DNA from 2 places in the Thioalkalivibrio sp. ALMg9 genome. Region 2 is predicted to be linked to the other one. Evidence: predicted binding sites of a transcription regulator. Region 2 holds the regulator's gene; the other holds the start of a gene.
The links. The regulator FliA, encoded in region 2, starts transcription of late flagellar genes. The targets are predictions, from matches to a motif close to GCTAAAGTTNNNNNNNNNNCNGCCGATA.
Positions count from the first base shown of each region.

Region 1: the regulator FliA is predicted to act here: its motif matches at 2,702-2,729, upstream of flgM (flagellar biosynthesis anti-sigma factor FlgM).

Region 1 covers NZ_AQYC01000009.1:821,717-826,543, reverse strand. The annotation lists gene F792_RS0112995 (integration host factor subunit alpha) at 1-299, shown strand, start outside; gene F792_RS0112990 (MerR family transcriptional regulator) at 283-639, shown strand; tRNA gene F792_RS0112985 (tRNA-Pro) at 891-967, shown strand; gene F792_RS0112980 (flagellar brake protein) at 1,051-1,767, opposite strand; gene F792_RS0112975 (flagella synthesis protein FlgN) at 1,850-2,335, opposite strand; gene flgM (flagellar biosynthesis anti-sigma factor FlgM) at 2,351-2,665, opposite strand; gene flgA (flagellar basal body P-ring formation chaperone FlgA) at 2,805-3,482, opposite strand; gene F792_RS0112960 (chemotaxis protein CheV) at 4,005-4,827, shown strand, end outside.
Region 2 covers NZ_AQYC01000009.1:508,527-513,353, reverse strand. The annotation lists gene F792_RS0111520 (chemotaxis protein CheA) at 1-41, opposite strand, end outside; gene F792_RS0111515 (protein phosphatase CheZ) at 86-862, opposite strand; gene cheY (chemotaxis response regulator CheY) at 958-1,338, opposite strand; gene F792_RS0111505 (RNA polymerase sigma factor FliA) at 1,380-2,147, opposite strand; gene F792_RS0111500 (MinD/ParA family protein) at 2,144-2,968, opposite strand; gene flhF (flagellar biosynthesis protein FlhF) at 2,955-4,199, opposite strand; gene flhA (flagellar biosynthesis protein FlhA) at 4,273-4,827, opposite strand, start outside.

The DNA of each region.
Region 1 (4,827 bases), 310 kb from region 2:
TGGCAGCTGTAACCAAGGCGGATCTCGCCGCCGCGCTAAACGAGGAACTGGGTCTCAACAAGCGCGAGGCCAAGGAATTCGTCGAGATGTTCTTCGAGGAGATGCGGCAGTCGCTGGAGACCGGCGAGGGCGTGAAGCTTTCCGGGTTCGGGAATTTCATCCTGCGCGACAAGAACCAGCGGCCAGGGCGCAATCCCAAGACGGGCGAAGAGATTCCGGTTTCCGCGCGTCGTGTGGTGACCTTCCGGCCGGGACAGAAACTGCGCGAGCGGGTAGAGAGCTATGCTGGAGGCGAGTAACCACCAGGAACTGCCCGCCATCCCGGGCAAGCGCTACTTCACCATCGGCGAAGTCGCGGAGCTGTGCCAGGTCAAGCCGCATGTGCTGCGGTACTGGGAGCAGGAATTCCCGATGCTGGAGCCGGTCAAGCGGCGCGGCAACCGCCGCTACTACCAGCGTCAGGACGTGATCCTGATCCGTCAGATTCGCGCATTGCTGTACGAAGAGGGCTACACCATCAATGGTGCCCGTCAGAAGCTCTCGGGCGACGAGGCCAAGGGTGATCGTCAGCAGGCCCAGCAGATCATCCAGGACACCATCTCCGAGCTCGAGTCGGTTCTGCGCGTGTTGCGCGCCTGAGGCTCCGACCCTGCGGGGGTGGCTTCCGGGCGTTGTGTTGATGCGATTCGCTACGCTCGTCGCATCCTACGGTGTCCGTCTGAACCCAACTCCAATTCGAAATTCCCCCTCTGTAGGATGCGATGAGCGTAGCGAATCGCATCAATACGCCACTCTCGGTGTACTTGACACGAATGGTCCGCACGGATCTCGCTGCAATGGGGTGGCCGACGCTTTCGTGAAGGCGGGGAATCGGATATAGTTCGCGGCTTCGGGGCGTGGCGCAGTCTGGTAGCGCATCTGCATGGGGTGCAGAGGGTCGCAGGTTCAAATCCTGCCGTCCCGACCAAACAGGAACGATCAAAAAAGGCCGCTTCAAGCGGCCTTTTTTGTGTTCGGGGTTGCAGGTTGCGGCGTCGCCTGGGCTCAGGCTCAATCCATCGAGCGGCGGCGTGCCTCGCGCTGGTAATGGAGCAGGGCGATGTTGGTCTGGCGTTCCATCCACTGGGTCATGCCGACGATCTCGAAGCCCGCAAACTCGAAGCCATCACGTGTGCTGCGGCGACGGTTGGCCAGACGCAGGTTCCCGGAAAGGCGTTCCCTGACATCGGGGAGCAAGAGGTTCTCGAAGGCCAGGTTCGCCTGCTCCTCAAGCGCATCCAGGAGGGTGGTGGGCAGCTCGATGCACATGCCCTGGGCAGAGAGGTCGGCAACCTCGCCGATCACGGGATCCCTCCAGGCCTTCGCATGGAGTTCGATCTGAGGGCGCTGTGCCATCGGAATGTGCACGCGGAACGTTTCGCGGCGTTGCAGGTAGTGCAAAGTCTCCGGATAGGTGCAGACGTAGAGCGCGCCTTTTTGCTCCTGCTCGATGCGTGATACGTGCGTGCCGAATCGCACTGCGACCCCGCGCAGCGCCGCGAATACGCGCAAGTCCATGCCGGCACGGACCTGCTGGTGCGCCCGAGGCGGGGTCAGCTCGTCGAGAAAGAGTTCCTTGGCGGCTGGGTCCAGACGGACCAGGGCCGAGGTGTACAGGGGGCCGTCGGTATCCACGCGAACGCTCACGACGGTGAGCTTGTGGTCGAGGTCCTTGAGGATGCCGGCAATCCGGTCCGGCTTGTCGACGGTATAGTCGGTGTCGTCCATGCGTCCGAAGTGTTAGGAAAGTGTGAGGACGCAAGGTACTGGTGGATGCCGCGAAAAGCCAGCCTCCACCAGGACCGGGCTCTCAGGCCTGGGTGATCTGGCGTCCGCCGCGGCTTCCGGGGCGGGCGCGGCCATACGGGTCGTAGGTGGCCGCGGGGCCGGTTTCCTCGCCGCGGAGGATCTGCATGGAGAGTTCCACGCGCTGGCGGTCACGGTCGATCAGGCGCGCATTGCCCTGATTCAGAGTGTCGCAGCGTTCGATGGACTGGCGCAGGGCTTGCCACAGGTCGTTCAGTACTACGCCATCGTCCATCTTCGAGAACAGGCGCGCGACGCCCTCGGGGCTGAAGGCCTCGCCGGCGGCCTCGACCAGGCCTTGCTGGTTGCGGGTCTCGGTTTCCAGCTCATGCAGCAGGGTCTGCTTGCCGGTCACCACGTCCTGCAGCGTATCGGGTTGGCGCGCTTCGACTGCGCGCGTCTCCTGTAGCAGGCTCTCTTCCAGCTGATGAGCCAGCCGGATTGAGGTCTCGAGCGAGCGTTGCAGTTTGTGGTGCGCGTCGGCATTCATGGGCGATAGACCGGGTTAGCGCAGCAGGCTTTCGAGGTCGATCATGCGATCGGCCAGCTGCTGGTTGTCCACCGGATAATTGCCGCTGGAGATCGCCTCGCGCAGTTCGGCAACGCGGGCGGCGTCGAAGGGTGCGGTGTCACCCGCGCCGGCCGCGGCATTCATCGCCTGGGCGGCCCCGGTGAGCGTGACCGAATCATTGTTTGGCGCCGATGCGTTACTGGAGGCCGGCGCACGGCTCGTCGTGTTGCCGGACTCGTCGCGACCCTTTACCCCGGGATTCTGGCTGTCGGGGCGCAGGCTGTTCGTGTTGAGGCCCTTGATATCCATGATGCCTTCCTGTCGTTGTAACTGTGCTGCAATTGTTTACGGCCAGCGGTGCTGAAACTGTAGGCCCCGGGGGCGGAAAAGTGTAACGGGCTTCACAGTCCGCTTCGAAAATCATCGGCGTGCCTGGTGTGGCGAGGCCTCAAAGCGCTACCCGGATGTGGCCGGAGGCCTGGATTTCGCCTTCGACGACGCGCCCGGAGGATGCGTTCTTGACGCGGATTCGCTCGCCGAGCGTCCCGTTCTCCAGCGCTTCGCCCTGCATGCGGATGGCGATCGAGCCGTTCTCTGCCAGGATGGTAACCCGCTGGCCGCGACTGATGATCTCGCGCGGGCTCACGTGCTGGGTGCCGATGATCTGACCCGGGCGGATGCTGCGGCGGGTCTGTTGGCCGATCAGGGCATTCTTTTCCTCATGATAACTGCCGGCATGGCGCGAGGTCTCGATTCGCTGGAAACGCAGGTCGCCCGCCGAGAGGGTGTGCTGGCGCGGCAGGGTGCGGTTCGCAACCAGCACTTCGGCGTAACGTTCGACGGTTGCCGGCACGTATAACTGCCAGGTCACCGGGCCGGCACACTGGATATGGACAGCGGTGTTGCCGTCACGCCGCCCGCCGGGTGGGAAACGCGCTTCCAGGCCGTCCGTGCAGGGGACGAGGCGCAGACGCTTGTCGAGCTGGCCAATCTCGATGGAAACATCCTCCTCGCTATCGGTAACGCCCAGTTCCTGAATCAGGAACTGCTCGGCGGCGTGACGGATGTCGTCAACCGGGTGCACTTCGGCCCGGACGCTGGTAGACAGCAGCACCAGGGTGAACAAGAGGGCGACTCCGGCAAGGAGACGCGGAAGGGTTCGCACGTTTGCGCTCGAGTCGATTGCGCTCGCTGGCGAGGCACCGGACCGGCCGCCTTTTTCCGGAACGAAGAGGGCCCCAACGCGAACGAGCGAACGGATCAGCGTCTCCCTGGAAGCGGAAGAAAATTCTGAAATGTGTCGGCGCTGGTTCATGTCGCGGTCCTGTTTTGTCCTGTCCTGCGCAGCCAGGTCGGTGCGGGCGTCGGACTGTGCGCGAATGGCTCGGGTTTGACGGATCTTGCGTCGTTGTCGAGCGAATCGCGTGCGGTTTCAGTACGCAAAAACATGCAGATGTCGTGCCAATGACTGATCATCCGGCGCCACGCGTGCATTCAAGGCCCGTCGCGGGCGGCCGTTATCACCATGAGGCGGCGCCAGCAGGCGCATGCGCGCGAATGCAAATGACAGGCCGGGGTTGCGCGGTGCACACTTGGCCTTTGAGGCCTGTCCGGTGCCTAGAGCAATCGGGGCAAGGAGAGCGGCACGATGAGTCAATTCATTGACGATGTGAATCAGCGAACCCAGTTGGTGGGGCAGAACCGCATGGAGCTGCTGCTGTTCCATCTGGGCGGGTCGCAGACCTTCGGGATCAATGTCTTCAAGGTCCGCGAGGTGATTCCGTCGCCACCGCTGCGTCAGATTCCCGGCTCCATGAGCGTGGTGCGCGGGGTGGCGTCGCTGCGTGGCGGTACCGTGCCGATCATTGACCTGGCGCGAGCGATGGGCCTGCGTGGCGCCGTCGGGGCGGTCGACAACGGGGAGCAGAAAGTGGTGGTCACCGAGTTCAATCGTTCGGTGCAGGGCTTCTGGGTGTCGGCGGTGGATCGCATCGTCAACGTGAACTGGCAGGATGTGAAATCGCCCCCGCGCGGAACCGGGCGCGAATCCTTCCTCGTGGCCGTCACGGAGATCGACAACAAGCTGGTCGAGATCATCGACGTCGAACGGGTGCTCTCCATCGTCAATCCGCTGCCCAGCGAGGTCTCGCCATCCATCCGCGAGAACGCCAGAGAGGCCAGCGGGCGCAAGGTCGTGATCGTCGATGACTCGGTGGTGGCGCGCAAGCAGATCGAGGGCGCGATCAAGGGCCTCGGTTTCGAATACGACGTCTTCAAGGATGGCCAGGAGGCACTGGATTTCCTTGAACAGAAGGCCGCGGAAGGGCCGGTGGGTGACCAGATCGAGATGGTGATCTCGGATATCGAGATGCCACGCATGGACGGCTACACCCTGACCGCGCGCATCCGGGACAACACCGCGCTGAAGGACCTGAAGGTGCTGCTGCACTCCTCGCTGAGCGGTGAGTTCA
Region 2 (4,827 bases):
AGGAAGTCCTGAAGGATTTCGTCATTGGGGTCGATGGCCATTCAGTCTCTCCGGTCCCGTGGCGCCAGTCGTATGGGGGGCACTGCTAGAAGCCCAGGCTTGATAGCAGATCGTCCACCTCGTCCTGTCCTTGAACGACATCTGCGCTGGAATCTTGAGTCTTTGGCACACTGGGGCCGTGACCCTTGCGGTCCGCCTCGCGGTCTTCTTCGCCACGTTCCAGAGACGCTTCGGCCGCTTCGACCTGCTCCATGCGCCCGCTGGAGAGCCGAATCAGGGTAACGAGGTTCTCTTCGAGGTCAGTCACCAACTGGATCACCCGGCGAATCACCTGGCCGGTAATGTCCTGATAACTTTGCGCCATCAGCACCTCGGAGAGCAGCCGCCGCAACTCCTCGGCGTCCTCGCCCGCCTGCCCGAAGAAGCTGTCCAGCTCACGCGCGAAATCGCGGAATTCGTCCACCGAGAGCTGCCGGTTGCGAAACCGCGTCCATTTGGCGGTCAAGTCGGCCGCCTGCTGGCTGAACGACTCGGCGATCGGCAGGCTCGACTCGATGGCGCCCATCGTGGCGTGCGCGGCCTGCTCGGTCATGGTGACCACGTAGTTCAGGCGTTCCTTCGCATCCGGGATCTCCGCCTGCGTCAGCTCCACCAGACGCGAGTCCCCACGGAAACTCTGCAAGGCCTCGTGAAGGTCGCGCGTCAGCTTGCCCAGTTCATCGAAGAGCTCGCGGTCGTAAGGACGCGCAAGATCCTGCACCAGCGCGCGCGCCGCCGCGTCGTCGCCCGCCTCGAGCGTCTGCACCAGTTGTCGGGCCAGCTCGAGCTGGCCGTCGCGTGGGGGGTGTTCCTGTTCAGTCATGAGGAGCCTCTTGCTGGTACGGCGCCGAAGGAGCCGGGTCACGCCCACCCGCGCAAGCGAGACGGACGTCGTCCGTATTCACCACCGGGCGATCCTTAGCCCTGTGCTTCAATACGTTCGAAGATCTTGTCGATCTTTTCCTTCAGCGTTTCGGCGGTAAACGGCTTGACCACATAACCGTTCACACCCGCCTCCGCGGCCTCCACGATCTGGTCGCGCTTGGCCTCGGCCGTCACCATCAGCACCGGCATCGACTTCAGGTTGGCATCCGCCCGGACGGCCTTCAGCAGGTCGATGCCCGGCATGTTGGGCATGTTCCAGTCGGTAATCAGGAAGTCGAAATCACCATTTTGCAGCATCGGCAGCGCGGTGCTGCCGTCGTCGGCTTCCTGCGTATTATTGAAGCCAAGATCGCGCAAGAGGTTCTTGATAATGCGCCGCATCGTGGAAAAATCGTCCACGATGAGAATTTTCATTCCCTTGTCCACACGTCACTCCGGGATTCGTAAGGTGAGTTTTAGAATAACTGCAAAGCCGCGCCGTCTTCGAGCCACGACCCCATGCGCGCGCGCAGCCGAATGACCGCCTGGCTGCGAATCTGGCTCACGCGCGACTCGGTCACGCCCAGAACAGCCCCGATCTCGCGCAGATTCAGTTCTTCGGTGTAATACAGCGAAAGCACCAGGCGTTCGCGTTCAGGCAGATCCCCAAGGGCCTCGGCCAACTCCTCGCGAAACTCGCCAGCCTCAAGGCTACGCGACGGCGAGACTTCCTGCCCCTCGATCACGCGATCGGCCCCGTCATCCCCGCCACCCAGATCGTCCAGTGCAAACAGATGGGCCCCGGCGTGGTCCTTGAGCATGTCGTAATAGTCATCGATAGGCACGTCCAGCTCGGCCGCCACCTCGCTCCCACGCGCCGCACGCCCCTCGCGGGCCTCGACACTCTGGATCGCGGCGGCAATACGCCGGCTGTTGCGATGCACCGAACGTGGCGTCCAGTCACTGCGACGCAACTCGTCGATCATCGCACCGCGGATGCGGATTCCGGCGTAGGTGGCAAAGGTCGCCCCCTGCCCGCCCTCGAACTGCCGCGCCGCCTCCAGCAGACCGATCATGCCGGCCTGGATCAGGTCATCGACCTGGACCGAGGCCGGTAGACGGGCCATCAGGTGGTGCGCAATGCGATGCACCAGTTCAACGTGATCGGCAATCAGCTTCTCGTGTCCACCGGTCGCGGTGGACGTCGCCTGGTAGCCGGAAAGTCGATTACGCGTCGTCATCATGCGCTCTGCAGCATTCGTTCCACGAAGAACCCGACGCCCCCGTGGTCACCCCCACCGACTGGCCAGCGATCCACCGTGTGTGCCAGGTCGGCAAACGCCTTGCCGGCCGGACTGCCGGGATACTGCTGAACCACCGGCGCCCTTTTCTGCACGGCCTTGCGCAGATGTTCGTCCATGGGGATATAGCCGGCCAGGTCCAGGACCACCTCCGGCAGGTACTTGCCGCAGACGGTATTGAGTTTCTGCATCAGCCGCTCCGCCCCCTCGCGTCCGCTGACCATGTTCGTGACCATGCGGAAACGCCGCAGCCCGTGGTCACGATGCAGCACCTTGATCAGGGCATAGGCATCGGTAATCGAAGCCGGCTCGTCGCAGACCACCACCAGGGTCTCCTGTACCGCCCGGCAGAACGAAGTCACCGACTCCTGCAGGCCCGCAGCGGTATCCACGATCAGGACATCCAGCGGCTTGCGGTAGGCGCTGAAGGCATGGATCAGCCCTGCGTGCTCCGCCGGCGTGAGGTTCGCCATCGCCGCGATACCGGAGGCCGACGGGACCACCTTCACCCCGTCCGGCCCCTGGACCAGGACATCGTCCAGGCTGTCCACCGCGCCGGTCACCAGGTCGTGCAGGGTGCGCTCCGGGCGCATCCCGAGCAACAGGTCCACGTTGGCCAGGCCCAGATCCGCATCGAACAGCATCACCTCGCGGCCCAACCGGGCCAGGCCGACCGCCAGATTGACCGACACGTTGGTCTTCCCGACCCCGCCCTTGCCCGACGCGACCGCAATGACCTTCAACGGCTTGTTAGTGCGTGGCATAACGCCCCTTTCCAACCGGCTGAATCAGTTCCAGTGTGGCCGGCTCGGTCCCCTGCGCCGGGCGCAGAGGCGAGCGCGAGCGTCGCGGCGGTTCCATTTCGGCCAGCCGTTCGGCGGCCCAGGTCTCGCGGGCATTGCCACCCGCCCGCGCACCCTCGGCATCGTCGTCCAGTGCCAGGCGGGTCAGATACCCCGTATCAACCCGGTGAAAATCCTCGGCGATGCGCTGGCCATCGCTCACGAACCCAAGTCCCAGGTGCTGGTCCAGCAACACCGACAGGACCTCGCCCAGCTGTTCTGCCTCGTCCAGCTTGGTCAGCACCAGCGCCGAGGGATCCGCCTTGCGAAACGCCTCCAGCACCCGCCGCAACGTACTGCCCTGGGTCGTGGCCGACACGACCAACCAGCTCTCGGCGCGGATATCCGGCGGCAGATGCGCGAACAGGGACTCCTCCTCCACCGCGCGCGGCGCCTGCCCAGCGGTATCCACCAGGATCAGGTGGCCATCGTCCACGCGCCGCGCCAGATCGCGCAGTTCGCGCGCATTCTGCAACACGCGCACCGAAATCCCCGCCATCTGCGCAAAGGCTTGCAACTGCCGTGTGGCACCGATGCGCTGGCTATCGAGGGTCACCAGCGTAACCGAATCCGGTCCCATCCGACGGATCTGGCGCAACGCGATCCGTGCCAGCGTGGTGGTCTTGCCGACACCGGTCGGACCCACCATCGCCAGCAGCCCACCCTCGTCCAGGATCGCCGGGCGATGCGTGGCAATCGCGCCCGAAAGCCGCGCGCGGAGACGCTCCCAAGCCTGCTCGGGGGAGCTGTCATCGAGGATGCTGCCCGCCAGGCTGCGCGCCAGCGATTCACTAAAGCCGCGGTCGATCAGGCGGACCTTGCATTCTGCCGCCAGCGGATGACGGGCGGCCCAGCGGGCCTCGTCACTCTCCGCATACTGACGCGTCATCAGGCTTCGCAGGTCACGCAACTCCTGGCGCATCGCGGTGAGCTCGGGGTCGGCCGGCCAGGCAGGCGCCGCCGAATTCGGGGCACGGTCGGCGGTACGCGCCTCGCGGGCCGGCTTTGCAGCCTCCGGCTCGCGCACCGGCTCCGAGGACTCGCCATCCTCCAGGGCGGCGACCACCTCCAACCAGCCATCCACCCGGCGACTGGAGAGGATCACGGCATCCTCTCCCTGTTGTTCGCGCACCTGACGCATGGCGTCGCGCATGTCCCGGGCCCGATATCGTCTGACATTCATGCTTTGATCTCCTGCGCCGCTCGCGCGGCGGAACCCCTATGTCTCATGCGGACTGCTTCGCCGTTTCTTCCTGACCGACCGTGGCCACTACCCGAATCCGCCGGTTGTCGGGGATCTCGGTAAACGCCAGGACGGTCAGGCTGCGAACCGCGCCGCGCAACCAGCCGGCAATCCAGGAACGGATCTCCGGTGCCACCACCAGGATCGCCGCTTGACCGGCTGTCTCCTGGCGGCGCGCCGCGTCCGCAACCGAACGCTGCAACCGTTCCGCCAGCCCGGGCTCCAGTCCAACCGTGCCACCCGAGCTGCCCTGCAGGGACTTATGCAAGAGCTGTTCCAGCGATGGGTCCAGGGCAATCAGTGGCAGCTCATCCTCCGGTCCCACAAGGTCCTGGACGATGGAGCGCGCCAGCGCGACGCGCACCGCAGCGGTCAAAGTGCCGGGATCCTGACTCTTCACCCCGTCGTCTGCCAGGGTTTCGGCGATCGTGCGCAGGTCGCGGATCGAGACCTGCTCGGCCAGCAGGTTCTGCAACACCTTCAGCACGATCGAAAGCGACAGCGTCTTGGGCACGAGGTTCTCCACCAGCTTCGGCGA